3 regions of the Peribacillus sp. YIM B13481 genome follow, and region 2 is predicted to be linked to each of the others. Evidence: riboswitches for the same ligand, from Rfam matches in the RefSeq annotation. Region 2 holds a riboswitch; each other region holds the start of a gene.
The links. A riboswitch is a leader RNA that binds a small molecule or an ion and turns the genes downstream of it on or off. The one in region 2 is predicted to bind S-adenosylmethionine.
Positions count from the first base shown of each region.

Region 1: linked by a shared signal. The riboswitch ahead of ACFX4X_RS24040 (sugar ABC transporter substrate-binding protein) and the one ahead of ACFX4X_RS13035 (Fur-regulated basic protein FbpA) in region 2 are both predicted to bind S-adenosylmethionine.
Region 3: linked by a shared signal. The riboswitch ahead of ACFX4X_RS00340 (O-acetylhomoserine aminocarboxypropyltransferase/cysteine synthase family protein) and the one ahead of ACFX4X_RS13035 (Fur-regulated basic protein FbpA) in region 2 are both predicted to bind S-adenosylmethionine.

Region 1 is NZ_JBHZPE010000081.1:6,748-11,573, forward strand. It holds gene ACFX4X_RS24035 (GTPase domain-containing protein) at 1-1,557, shown strand, start outside; SAM riboswitch class I at 1,654-1,759, shown strand; gene ACFX4X_RS24040 (sugar ABC transporter substrate-binding protein) at 1,876-2,988, shown strand; gene ACFX4X_RS24045 (sugar ABC transporter ATP-binding protein) at 3,045-4,547, shown strand; partial or broken gene ACFX4X_RS24050 (ABC transporter permease) at 4,549-4,826, shown strand, end outside.
Region 2 is NZ_JBHZPE010000019.1:54,029-58,854, reverse strand. It holds gene ACFX4X_RS13050 (DUF459 domain-containing protein) at 100-801, opposite strand; gene ACFX4X_RS13045 (GNAT family N-acetyltransferase) at 1,025-1,531, shown strand; gene ACFX4X_RS13040 (aspartyl-phosphate phosphatase Spo0E family protein) at 1,601-1,795, opposite strand; gene ACFX4X_RS13035 (Fur-regulated basic protein FbpA) at 2,047-2,235, opposite strand; SAM riboswitch class I at 2,412-2,516, opposite strand; TPP riboswitch at 2,676-2,780, shown strand; gene tenA (thiaminase II) at 2,875-3,564, shown strand; gene thiW (energy coupling factor transporter S component ThiW) at 3,580-4,101, shown strand; gene thiD (bifunctional hydroxymethylpyrimidine kinase/phosphomethylpyrimidine kinase) at 4,070-4,826, shown strand, end outside.
Region 3 is NZ_JBHZPE010000001.1:57,113-61,938, reverse strand. It holds gene ACFX4X_RS00365 (acyl-CoA dehydrogenase family protein) at 1-899, shown strand, start outside; gene ACFX4X_RS00360 (arsenate reductase family protein) at 1,041-1,397, shown strand; gene gcvH (glycine cleavage system protein GcvH) at 1,495-1,878, shown strand; gene ACFX4X_RS00350 (toprim domain-containing protein) at 1,971-2,336, shown strand; gene ACFX4X_RS00345 (thioredoxin family protein) at 2,340-2,648, shown strand; SAM riboswitch class I at 2,797-2,902, shown strand; gene ACFX4X_RS00340 (O-acetylhomoserine aminocarboxypropyltransferase/cysteine synthase family protein) at 3,002-4,312, shown strand; SAM riboswitch class I at 4,431-4,542, shown strand; gene ACFX4X_RS00335 (methionine ABC transporter ATP-binding protein) at 4,707-4,826, shown strand, end outside.

The DNA.
Region 1 (4,826 bases), on a different contig from region 2:
GGCGAGAGCATCGCTGCCGAAGATCATTCTTCACTAGTCAGCGTCAAAGACGGGGATGATTTGGAAATCCTTGAAATTACCGATACAGATAGCAAGGTTGTCATGGAGCTAACTGAATTGGATGAAACACGCCGCCAGCGCGGGACTATTGTCGATGTGACGCTTATTAGTGACTATCTTAGAAATAATCGTCTGCGATTATTGGATACACCGGGGTTCAATGGGGAAAAAAGCGTGGAATCGGATTTCCAAGGCTATTTACATGGCAGTGATGGCCTGATGTTCGTTCTTGATGCCCGGGCGCCTTTCACCGGTAGTGAACGGGACCTGTTATTGGAAATTCAAATGATGGCTCCGAAACTGCCGATTCATTTCTTATTAAATAAAATGGATACGATATACAGTGATCAAGTCGCGGTCCGGATGGAAGACGAAACATGGGATAAAGTGAATGCATATTTCCCGAATGCGAAAGTGTTCGCTTTCTCTAAACTTTATGACAGCAAGCAGCAGTTGAATGACCTTTCTGCATTCCTTCAATCGAATTATCAAGATGATAATTGGAAAGAAAGAAGATCTGAAAAAATCCTTGCTTTCATTCGTAAAACTTTATCTTATCTGTTAGAAAAACGGACAGCCAATGAACGGAAATGCGAGCATTCCATCTCTTGGAATGAACAGATGGAAGTCAAATTGAATGGTGCGGTCAATCAACTGGCTGATTTAGAAAAAGAAAAAAGTGAAAATATCATAAGGTCGTACCGTGTGCTTAAGGATGAAGTGAAAAGTCAGCTTTCTTCTAAAATTCCTGAATTACTGAGAGATTGCTCTAAATCGTTAACGGAAAGCAGTGATTTCAGTCAGGTCCATATACAGTTGAACCACGAAATGAATGAGCGGATTCAAGCCTTCATTTCTGACAAGATCATGCCTCAATATTACCGTTCTCTTCAAGATTGGATTGCTAGTTCCCAAATGGAGTTCTCACAAAGCCAACAGTTTATGGATGAGATGAGTGCCGGATTCAATGAATTATACAAAGAAGAACGGATTATGCTGGCAGGTGACTTCAGGGTATTGGATGACTGGCGCCGTGATGCTGACCGGATGACAAGCAGTATCCGCATCGATGACGTTAATATCCTTTTGCGAAGGACTCCATCACAATTGCTGCTTAAAGGAGCAGGAAAGCTGTTTGGGGCAATACCGCAAAATAAAGCCAATATGTACAATCGTTATAAGAAATACTTGGAAAGTGAAGATTACCAGGATGTTGCGGAAATGATCACTGAACGCTTCCTTACCCAATTTGGATTGTTTGAAAAATCTTTAGATCGGGACATCTCACTTTTCTATCGCAGCTCATTTGCCTTACTTCAAAAAACAATAGAGCAAACGCAGACAGAAATTAAAGACTACCAGGCTGCATTGGAGCATATGAAAGAAAATCCGGAAGTTTACCGTGATCCGATCACTGTGTTCGAAGTGAAACTACGTCAGTTGGAGAGACTTGAAAAAATTGAGAAAAAGCGTCTAGCCCAGCTTCAAAGAAAATAAAAGTAGTAGGGAACATTTCAAATATTCGAAAAACTATTGACTTTACGACTATATCCCTATAAAGTGATAATTACGAAAAACGTAACACGATATATTCTCTTATCAAGAGTGGCGGAGGGACTGGCCCTAAGATGCCCAGCAACCGTTCCATTAGGAATTGGTGCTAAATCCTGCAAAACAGAAATGTTTTGACAGATAAGAGAGGGATAAGTCTGCAATACAGCTGATTAAACCTCTCTATTACTAGAGAGGTTTTTATTTTATGATTTACACCAACTTAACTGATAAGAATAATAAGAGAATGTGGAGGGAAACAAGATGGGAAGATCTATTAAAGGGATATTCGTTTCAGCCATCACTTCGGCGTTGCTTTTAACGGGTTGTTCTACAGGACAGAGTTCCACAGAATCGAAGAAAGAAGAAAAAGTATCATTTGAAAATGTACCGGAAAGATTTGCTGATGGGGAAGGGGCCAAAATAAAAGTGATCCGTAAAATTGGCGGTGATGATCATACGGCCCAGTACCTTGCTGGAGCGAAGGAAGAAGGAGAAGCAATGGGCTTTCAAGTGGATACGTATACAGCCAATGGGGATACGGCTAAATTCCATGATGCGATCGCGCAGGCTTTGCAGGAAGATTATGACGGCTATATCATCTCCCATGGTGATGATGCAGCAACAGTGAATGACGTTCAAAAGTTGGTTGATGCAGGTAAAAGCGTTGTCACATTCGATTCAATTAGCGATTTATCTAAAATAGAAGGTGTGACATTAACTTCACAGGATGATGAAGCGTTGGCAACACTGGCTTTTGATAAACTGATAGAAGAACAGAAAGGTGAAGCTGCGATTGCTTACCTTTGGGTGGATGGTTTTCCTCCAATGGTGAGAAGAAATTCAGTTTATCAGGAAAAATTAAAAGAAAATCCTGGAATTAGGGAAGTCGAAAGATTCGGAGTGGCATCTGCAGATACTTCGGTTCAAACACAAAATGCAGTAGCCGCAATGCTGAATAAATACCCAAAAGGTAAATTGGATGCCATTTTCGCAACATGGGATGCCTTCGCTATCGGTGCCGCCCGGGCGATTAAAGAAGCGGGCCGCGATGAAGTGAAGATATACGGAATTGATGTATCGAATGCAGATCTTCAGGAAATCCAATCGGCCGCTAGCTCATGGTCCTACACGGCAGCCGTCGATCCCAAGTTGATTGGTGCAGTGAATATGAGGATATTGGCAAAAAAATTAGCGGGCGAAAAAACACCGCAAACCTATGACTTAGAGGCATCACTTATTTCACAAAAGCAAATCCAAGCCTCAAAAGAAGCCGTAAACATGGCAAATCTGTCTGGTATTGTCGAAGGATGGGGTGTATCAACGGAATTTGAAGAAGATTGGATGAAAGTTTTGAAAGCTCATTATAAAAAGTAAAAGGGGACACTCTCTTTCAAGTGAAGGGAGTGTCTGTTCAATAAGGGGGAATGGACATGGGCACGCAACTTGAAATGAAGAAAATCTCGATTGAATTTCCAGGAGTGAAGGCGCTTAGTGAAGTTGACTTTTCTATACAATCAGGGGCAACCCACGCATTGGTCGGTGCAAACGGAGCAGGGAAATCGACGTTAATGAAGGTTTTATCGGGAGCCCATGTTCATTATTCAGGTGACATTTTTATTGATGGGATAAAGCAGGATATCCGCTCGCCCAAAGCGGCGCAGGAACAGGGGATTCAAATAGTTTATCAGGAAGTAGATACGGCCCTCATCCCTTATTTAACCGTTGGGGAAAATATAATGTTGAATGATATGGTCCAAAACATGGGAAAAAAACAGATAGTTCAATGGAAAGAGCTACACAACCAAGCCTCTTTAATTCTTGAAGATATGAAAATTCGTGTCCCTTCGAAAAAGCTGGTAAGAGACCTTACTTTGGCTGAAAAACAGATGGTCCTGATAGCAAGAGCCGTTTCGACAGAATGCAAATTCCTGATTCTCGACGAACCAACTGCTCCGTTAAGTCATACAGAAACGACAGAACTTTTTCGAATTGTAAATGAATTAAAGCAAAAAGGTGTTGGAGTCATTTTCATTTCACATCGTCTGCCTGAGATTTTTGAAATCTGTGAGGAAATTACGATCATGAGGAATGGGGAGCTTGTCACTTGTCGAAAAATGGAAGACATCACCCGTAACGAAGTGATAGAGAATATGCTAGGGAAAACCATGGATGAACAGTTCCCTGAAGTGAATTCTTCGATTGGCGACGTTATTCTGGAAGTGAAGGGATTGTCAGATACAGAGAAAGTTAAAAATGTCAGTCTGCATATTAAAGCAGGGGAGATAATCGGCTTGGCAGGGTTGGTCGGGTCTGGGAAAACGGAGTTGTGTAAAAGCCTTTTCGGTCATACTTCGATTACAGCAGGTGAAATCATCCTAAATGGCCGAAAGCTTTCTTTGAAATCTCCGCACCAAGCAGTAAAAAGCGGTCTGGCACTTATACCTGAGGAACGCAGGAAAGAAGGGGTCCTTGTTCAGGAATCAGTATCGGCGAACTTGACTGCAGCCAGTATCGGCAAATTCTGCAAGACATTCAGTTTTGTGGATCGTAAGGCGGAAATGGAAAAAGCGAAGGAAATGATCGCAAGTCTCGGCATAAAAACTCCTTCCGGGGAGGTGAAAGTAGAAAACCTTTCAGGTGGTAACCAGCAAAAGGTTGCCATTGGAAAATGGCTTATAGCCGCTGCGGATGTATACATATTCGATGAACCAACGAAAGGTGTCGATGTTGGAGCCAAGAAGGATATATTCGAAATGATTGCAAAGCTTGCGAGGGATGGGAAAGCGATCATTTATGCATCATCCGAGCTCTCCGAAATCATTGGCATTACTAACCGGACATACGTGTTATATGACGGGAGCACTGTCATCGAACTAGAAACAAGCAAAACGAATGAAGAAGAACTACTATTCTATTCAACAGGAGGAAATTAGGATGAGTACACCCATTTCTGTTACACAGACAGCGAAAGCGAAGAAAAAGGTGGACCTGTTCGAATTTTTCTATAAATACGGCACAATATTAACGATTGTCATTCTAATTGGAATTTTTGCCGTGTCCAATCCATCTTTCATTCAAACTACTAATCTGATCAACATCCTGCGTTCCATCTCAATCGTGACCATCATTGCGATCGGCATAACGATATCCTTGACAGTGAATGGGTTCGACCTTTCCGTCGGCTCCGTCGCATCATTGGCCAATGCCATCGT
Region 2 (4,826 bases):
GGGAACAGTCCCAATCTCAAAAAAACCCGGATAAGGGAATCTTTTTTATGTATGTCCGTTATCCGGGGTATAATTCAGCCTTCTGTGCATTTTTTACTTTCATTTGAAATGATACCTTTCCAAAATCCGATTCGTAATGAGCTGATATCCCTTTTCATTGGGATGAATCTTATCACTGAAATACTCGGTTTTCTTTTTATTCTCAAAAAGATCATTTGTAGGAATGAATACCATCCTTTTATCCTTTTTCGCTATTCCCATTATTGATTGGTTATAATCTTGGATGTGCTTTTCAAGTTTTTGATTATCTTTAATCGGATTATACAGTCCCACTACAAGTATATCCGCTTTATCGTTTGCCTTTATCAGTGTCGAAGTAATCTTATCAAGATGGTTGATATACTCCCGTTTACCCTCATCGATTTTTCGATCACTTATTTTCTTCAAGTCACCGCCGTTACTATTGATCAAGTCATTGGTTCCAATATAAACGATGAAAGTATCGGCTTTATCAAGTTTCGATTTAATGCGGTAATCATCAAGCTGATTCATGACCCCATCCGTTTCCTGACCTTTTATACCGTAATTCCAAAAACTCACTTTTTGTTCCGATTCCGGATTATTCAATTCATCCTCCAGACCTTCTACATATCCCTCCCCGTCCTTATCCCCTTTTCCAAAGGTTAACGAATCTCCAAAAGCCATTACCCTTTGCACATCTTTCGACTCCGAGGCCTGAAATTTATATGCAGCAAAACAAATAACTAGTACAATAATTAACAAACCTGCTACTTTTTTCATTGGTTTCTCCTTTTGTCTATTTACTATGAAGTATTTCATCATTTTAAATACCCAAAAATCTGTAGTTTTAACATACAAAAATGAATTGTCAGATAAATAGTAAAGAGTGTATGATAATATAAAACTTTCAATGGATTGGGCTTCATTCACCGGCCTTTATGTAAGCGGGATGATACCCTTTATTCTGGAGATTGAATATAAATGATAGATAGGAGTTTAAATGATGGCAGAGCACATAGAGTTTAGGGAGGCAGCACTTTCGGATTTACCCAGAATCGTTGAAATATATAATTCGACAATTGCTTCAAGAATGGTCACGGCAGATACGGAACCTGTATCCGTACAATCGAGGGTTAAATGGTTTGAGGAACATCATTCAGAAAGTCGACCGCTATATATCATTACTATAGAAGGGCAAACTGCCGGATGGATGAGCTTTCAATCTTTCTATGGCCGGCCAGCTTATGATTCTACGGCCGAAATCAGCATTTATATCGATGATTATTTCCGGGGAAAAGGAATCGGACAAATTTCGATTCAAAAGGCAATTGAAGTGAGCCCTAAATTAGGGGTGAAAACTTTATTAGGTTTCATTTTTGCCCACAATATACCTAGCCTGAAGCTTTTTTCAAAATTCGGGTTTGAAAAATGGGCAAATTTTCCTCGAGTTGCAGAGCTCGATGGCATTGAAAGAGATTTGATTATACTTGGGAAACGTGTCGATAATTAAAATATTCATTTAAAGCTATTGCCTTGAGCAGTAGCCTTTTTCGGATTAAGCGAGGCCGAAATGGAGAATTTAGAAATACCTATATCCTTTCTTAAGGGAAAAATATTCAGAATCTCTTTTATTTGTTAAAGCATTCAACAGCGTATCCAATTCTTGGCTTGCTTGAACAGTTAGAAGACTTGTTAAACCATAAATTGCCGCCAATTTGATCATTTCTTGTCTCTTCTCTTCTACTTTTTCAACAGTTACCTTCTGGCAAAGCATCAAGCCACCTCCCATTTATTCAATTTTTTTACACCTTCATCATAATGAAAATTATAGTTAAAATCAACTATTTATTTGAAATCAAATGTGTAATTTTACAGTTTAAATGTGACAAAAAGCCTATTTCATTTTCTAAATATGTATATATTGTGTCATCCCCTATATAAACATAAATAAAAAAAGCATCCACAAGTATAGACTGCGAATGCTTACATCATATCCCTTATCCCAAGATTATAGCCTATCGATTACTATGTCATCCATTCCGAAGGAGACTGGTTATTAGGTCTATTTATTACAATCTTATATTCATTTTCAAGTACTTTTAACGGGGCATCATAAAGGTGCCTTTCATCAGAGGTTTTGTATACTCCATTGGCCAATAACTCTTCAATAAGCATTGCCTTCCTCTGTTCAATCCTCTTAAATAATTCTGCCATGTAAATGGCTCCTTTCCTAGTCATCATAGAGCCCGCTTCTAGTTGAGCTAAACTGTATTAACCGGTTTGATTTCACCAAATTATATATACCTTTTCTAGTATGCCACTAAACGTTATTCCGCAAAAATAAAAGCCTCTTCTAATTCAAGAAGAGGCTTACAGTGTCCGTACGGCTCTTCTTATCTTCCAAGCAAATGCTTGTTGGATTTAGCACAGTTCCCAAAATGGGTCTGCTGCCGAGGTTTCTTTGGGCCAAGTCCCTCCACCTCTCTGGATAAGAATTCAATATATAAATGATGTAGAAATGATTTTATCCCAATAAACATCAAAAGTCAATTACCTGGTTCTTCCTTTTCCACTTGCCATAAATGGGTTTCCCCTTTCAAATGTGGGTTGCATTTTCTTGTCTTTCTGATATGATGTCAGTAATTACATACAATTCACACCACTAGGGGAGTCTTTTTTTAGACTGAGATGGAATTAGTTCCGGACCCTTTGAACCTGAACCGGCTCATACCGGCGGAGGGAAGTGGATGATATCGTCCATTTGCAGACTTTATCCATCTACCCCGTTCCGTATTCAGGAGCGGTTTTTTTTATGGATGTAAATAGGGGATCTATTCTAAAGGAGGATGAACAATGGAGAATACTAAATTAGAAACCTTCAGTGAAAGACTTCATGGACGGGCAAAAGAAATTTGGAAAAGGAACCATTCACATCCCTTTGTCCAGGCAATTGGAAACGGCACGCTACCTGAAAAAAAATTTTCTTATTATTTGAAGCAGGACTATATCTATCTCATGGAATATTCCAAGCTTTTTGCTCTAGGTGTCATCAAAGCTCATAATATCGAAACCATGGCAAGATTTTCCAGTATTTTAAACGAAACTCTTCAAGTGGAAATGGATATCCATCGGCAATATGCTTCGGAATTCGGAATCAGTACCAAGGAATTGGAAGAAACAGAACCTACGCCTACCACTTTAGCCTATACGGGTTACATGCTAAATGCAGCTCAGCATGGGACTTTGGCAGACCTCATCGCTTGTCTCCTACCATGTGCTTGGGATTATTATGAAATTGGTTTGATATTAAAAAAACAAAATGGTGAAGCATTGGAAAACAACCGCTACGCAGATTGGATAAGGTCCTATTCATCTCCTGAATTCGGTGAGGCACACAAGTGGCTGATTGCTTTATTGGAAGAATTAACAAGAGGCATGCCTGAAAAGGAACTTCTGAGATTAGAAAAGCACTTTTTGGTGACTTCCCGATATGAATATTTATTCTGGGATATGGTTCAAAATGAACAAGATTGGCCACTGTAGGTATTGGCCATGATGATGAATCCAATCAAGAAAATGACGTTGACTGCCATGATCACGGGTATAACGACTCTGACCAGTTCAATTATTTTCATCCCTGTCGGATTTGCTAAAATCTTCCCTATACAGCATCTGGCAAATGTCCTGACAGCCGTTTTATTGGGGCCTGCCTATTCGGTAACACAAGCTTTATTAGTTTCCATCATTAGAAACATGTCTGGTACCGGTTCAATTTTCGCCTTTCCTGGCAGCATGATAGGTGCACTATTGGCTGCCGTCCTTTATCGAAAAACACAAAGCTTGAAATTCGCCTGTCTAGGGGAAGTGATTGGGACCGGCATTCTCGGATCCCTATCCTGTTATCCACTTGCACTCCTCCTATTGGGGGAAAAAGCTGCTCTTTTTGGTTTTTTACCAGCTTTTATGCTTAGTTCATTCGCAGGTGCGCTTTTAGCTTTCATATTACTTAAAATACTTCTAAAAAATAATTATATGAAGGGGATTTTTTATGAAAACAGCATTAACCATCGCAGGCTCTGATTCAGGGGGCGGTGCTGGAATACAAGCAGATTTAAAAACATTTTCTGCACATGGTGTCTTTGGAATGTCTGCCATTACAGCTGTTACTGCACAAAACACAATGGAAGTGCGTTCAGTTCAGGCCATCGAAACAGCTATCATCTCGGATCAAATTGCTGCCATCTTTGAGGATATTCATGTCGATGCAGTAAAAATAGGAATGCTTGGATCAAAAGAAATAGTGAAAACAGTCGCTGCGTCCATTAAAACCTACTTACCTTCCATCGTTATCCTTGACCCAGTCATGATTTCAAAAAGCGGCCACCATTTGCTAGACGAAAAAGCTGTCACTGCCTTAAAAATGGAATTGCTTCCGCTTGCAACACTTGTAACCCCGAATGTACCAGAAGCGGAAGTCCTTACTGGCTTGTCGATTCGAACGAAACAAGATTTTTACAGGGCATGCATATCCATACATGAACTAGGTTCTAAAGCCGTTTTACTTAAAGGGGGCCATGCAGCAGGAAATCCAAACGATCTTTTTTATGATGGAACTGACTTCCAATGGATCAAGGGAGAACGCATTCATACACAAAACACACATGGTACAGGCTGTACCCTATCATCCGCCATTACATCCAACCTGGCAAATGGACTGCCATTGAAAGAGTCGATTGAACTGGCCAAGACCTATATTTCCGAAGCGATACGTAATAGCTTTTCAATCGGTAGGGGGCATGGACCTG
Region 3 (4,826 bases), on a different contig from region 2:
CGAAAATTTCCGATTTTAACTTGACGAAAGAAAAACTTGCAACAATGGCGGCAAAAATTTATGCTGCTGAAAGCTCTGTTTACCGTACCGTTGGACTTTATGATCAAAGACAGAGCAAGTTGACGGATGAGCAAGTGAAAGATGGAAAATCAATGGCAGCTGCAATCGCTGAATATGCAATTGAGTGTTCAGTGAATAAATTCTTCGCCTCCGAAGTATTGGATTACGTTACGGATGAAGGCGTACAGCTTCATGGTGGTTATGGTTTCATGCAGGAGTATGAAATTGAAAAAGCATATCGTGATTCCCGTATTAACCGGATCTTTGAAGGTACAAATGAAATCAATCGATTGCTTGTTCCGGGAACTTTCCTGAAAAAAGCACTTAAAGGGGAATTGCCACTTCTTCAAAAGGCACAAAGCCTGCAAGAGGAATTAATGATGATGATGCCGGAAGAGCCTGGCGATGAGCCATTGGCACAAGAAAAAATGCTTGTTAGAAACGCTAAGAAAATCGGTATTTTGGCTAGTGGCCTTGCTGCACAGAAATACGGGAAAAACCTTGATCAAGAACAAGAAATCCTCTCCAACATTGCTGATATAGCTTCCCTTGCCTATGCAGCTGAGTCCGTTGTGTTACGTACGGAAAAAGCAATTGCGTCTACGGGGCTGGAGAAGAACAAACAAAAAGTGCTTTATACGGAAATTTTCGTTCAGGAAGCTTTCAATGAAATAGAACAACATGCAAAGGAAACGTTAATTGCGGTGGAAACAGGCGACACTCTTCGCATCATGCTTGCTTCCCTTCGCAAGCTGACAAGACACACTCCAATCAATGTCATTGCGAAAAAACGTGAAGCTTCGGTTAAGGTAATCGAAACGGAAAAATATGCGCTATAAGCAATAAATCAGAATCTGTAAAGGGGATGCCCGTAAAGGCATTCCCTTTATTTCCTTTGATGAAATCTCATTGGGAATTCAAAGGATATTTCATTGTATTGCGTGGTGAAAACGGGTATTCTAATGATAGGTGGTGAAACGATGGGCTTAACATTATATTGGTACCCAAAATGCGGCACATGCCGTAATGCGAAAAAGTGGCTGGATAATCATGAACTGCAATATGAAGCAATCCATATAGCGGAAAACCCGCCTTCGCGAACTGAAATCGAACAACTATATAAAATCAGCAATTTAGAGTTGAAGAAGTTTTTCAATACTAGCGGTCAAAAATATCGGGAGCTGGGCTTAAAGGATAAGCTGAAAGAAGCTTCTGATGCAGAGATGCTTGATATATTGTCTACAGATGGCATGCTTCTGAAAAGGCCGATTGTTACGGATGGTACCAAAGTGACGGTAGGTTTCAAAGAAGAGCAATTCAATCAGGTTTGGAACTGAAATTTAACAAAATATTTGGTTAATTCCTTACTTAAACATAAGATCTGCCTTATAATGGAATAGATAAAATAAGATGTACATATGGAGGGTTAAAATAATGACAACAACACCAAAAGAACTTCGTTACACTAAAGAACATGAATGGGTCAAAACGGAAGATGGAACAGTGCGCATTGGAATTACTGCGTTCGCCCAGTCCGAGCTTGGGGACATCGTATTCGTTGAGCTTCCAGAAATCGGTGATGAACTGAAAGCGAACGAGCCATTTGGAAGTGTGGAATCCGTTAAGACCGTTTCTGAGCTTTATGCTCCTATCAGTGGCAAGGTTGTTGAAGTAAACGAAGACTTAAGTGACAACCCTGAATATGTAAATGAATCTCCTTTTGAAAAAGCATGGATGATCGTGCTTGAACCATCAAATAGCAGTGATATTGAAAATCTGATGAGCGCTGAAGAATATGAAAGTTTGATTAACGGTTAAAACGAAGGAGAGGGGGGCCTGAAAAGGCCTGCTCTCTTTTTCATTTTGTACAATTGCAGTTGCGCACATAATTCGTGAGATGGAGTGATGACATGGAATGGGGCGAGTTCGATAAAGTGATCATTGTAGAAGGCAGTTCCGATAGAAAAAAAGTTGCCTCCGTTTTAAATGAAGATGTGGAAATAAGATGTACGAATGGGACCATATCATTAACTAAGCTCGATGAATTAGTGGATGAATTGATGGAACGTGATGTTTATCTCTTGTTTGACGCAGATGAATCAGGAGAAAAGCTGCGGAAGCAATTCCGAAGGGAAATGCCGGAAGCGAACCACCTGTATATTAATAAAATGTACAAAGAAGTGGAAAGCTCACCCGAACATCATATCGCAACTGTGCTTTTATCTGCCAATATGAATGTGAAAATGAAATTTTTAAGTCAAAGGATGAACGATTAATTGATGCAGGAATGGAAAGAAGAAGAGTGTAAGATTGCCGTTGAAAAAGGGGAAACCTTTTGTTTATATTTATATACGCCTTTGTGCGGTACCTGTCAGGTAGCTTCCAAGATGCTGACGATATCCATGGAACTTTTCCCGGAATTGAAGGCAGGCAAAATGAATATGAACTATGTCCAAGCAATCGCCGAATCGTATGAAATTGAAAGTGTCCCTTGTTTATTGCTTTTCAAAAAAGGACAGCTGCACAAAAAAATATATGCCTTTCAATCCGTTCCTTATTTGTATGGATTGCTTAAGGAAATCAGCTAAGAAACCAATCAGAACCGGATTGGTTTTTTTATTGTGAACATGTTGCTCCCAAATTGAAACTAAAAAAAGAATATTCTAACAATTCATTGACTGATTAATTCTAAAATGCTATATTTTGAATTAAGAAAGTAACGGCTGAATTTAATAGTTCTTATCAAGAGTGGCGGAGGGACTGGCCCGACGAAGCCCGGCAACCGGTATAAATTTATATACGGTGCTAATTCCAGCAGAGTGTTGGCTCTGGAAGATGAGGTGTGTTTTAAAACCTCTTCTTGTGGAAGTGGTTTTTTTGTTTATGAAAGGCCAGGTTTTCATGAAATTCCAACTAAATCCATAGAAAAAGGTGAAATCATATGTCAGAGAAAAAGTTGCGTTTTGAAACATTGAGTGTTCATGGCGGTCTGCAAGCTGATGAAACAGGTGCCCGGGCAGTCCCTATCTACCAAAGCAATGCATACTTGTTCAAAGACACAGACCATGCAGCGAATTTATTTGGTTTAAAGGAGAATGGTTATATATATACACGACTCCATAATCCCACGGTCAGTGTTTTTGAGGAAAGAATGGCCTTATTGGAAGGCGGTATCGGCGGATTGGCAACTGCAAGCGGAATGGCAGCCATCTCACTGTCAATCCTGAATATTGCCGGTGCAGGGGATGAAATTGTTTCAGCCTCTACATTATATGGCGGCACGTATAATCTTTTTGAAAATACTCTTCCTAAATATGGGATTAAGGTGAAGTTCGTTTCACCTGATGACCCAGAAAATTTCAAAAGGGCAATTACGCCAAGAACAAAAGCCATATTTGCTGAAACGATCGGAAATCCAAGTTTGAGGGTCCTTGATATAGAAGCAGTAGCAGACATCGCCCACGAAGCCGGGATACCTTTAATTATCGATAATACCTTCGCTACACCGTATCTATGCAGACCAATTGATTTTGGGGCGGATATTGTCATCCATTCCGCTACAAAATGGATTTTGGGAAATGGAACGACGTTAGGCGGTGTCATAGTGGATGGAGGGAAGTTCGACTGGAACTCACCAAACTACCCTGGCTTTACGGAGCCTGACCCAAGCTACGACGGTCTTGTATACGCCGATGCAGTTGGACCTGCTGCTTTTATAACGAAAGCCCGAGTGCAGTTGCTTCGTGATTTAGGTCCTGCGCTAAGTGCCCAAAGTGCATTCCAGTTTACGCTTGGACTTGAAACGCTGCATGTAAGAATGAAAGAGCATCTTTCGAACACCAAGTCTGTCATTCAATATTTGGAAAATCACCCTGCCGTGACTTGGGTTTCACATCCCGGTAATGAGGATCATCCCGATAAAGCCCTTGCGGATAAATACTTGCCTAAGGGAGCAGGCTCTGTTGTGACTTTTGGAATACAGGGTGACCGCGATGCCGGGGCAAAACTTATCAATTCGGTGGAATTATGGTCCCATGTAGCTAATGTAGGGGATGCTAAGAGTTTAATCATCCACCCTGCCAGTACGACCCACCAACAATTGAATGATGCAGGTCTGGCGAAAGCGGGAGTGCGTGCTGATCAGGTCCGTTTATCCATCGGGATTGAAAATGCAGAGGATTTAATAGAAGATTTAGAGCAGGCAATTGAAAAAGCGACGAATATCGTCTCCCTGACGTCTAAAACGGTTTAAGAAAAAAGTCCAGTTCATTCTTTTACTAGAAATAATATACATTGCACTCCTTTTTTATCTATGATAAAATTTCCCCATACTAAAGAACTTAATGCTGTACAAATATTCTATATATTAGCTCTTATCAAGAGAGGTGGAGGGATGTGCCCGATGAAACCCGGCAACCGACAAGGAGATTCCTTGGAAAGGTGCCAATTCACACAAAGTTTAATTACTTTGGAAGATGAGAGGAAGGCCAGCTTCTTCACCTGCCTTTCTGCTCATGCAGAAAGGTTTTTTCTATTTCATTTGGGAAAACCTTCATGAAAGGAAAAAATGGTATTAAAAACTGACTAATAATGTAGAGAAATCAACTAAGTTCATAGGTTTTATTGGATAAAAGAGGTGAGCATTAATGATTACATTGACGAAAGTAAGTAAGCTTTTCCGAACAGGAAAAGGAAACGGTGAGACTATTAAGGCAGTAAATAATGTGAGTGTTGAAATAAATAACGGCGAAATTTTCGGTATTATT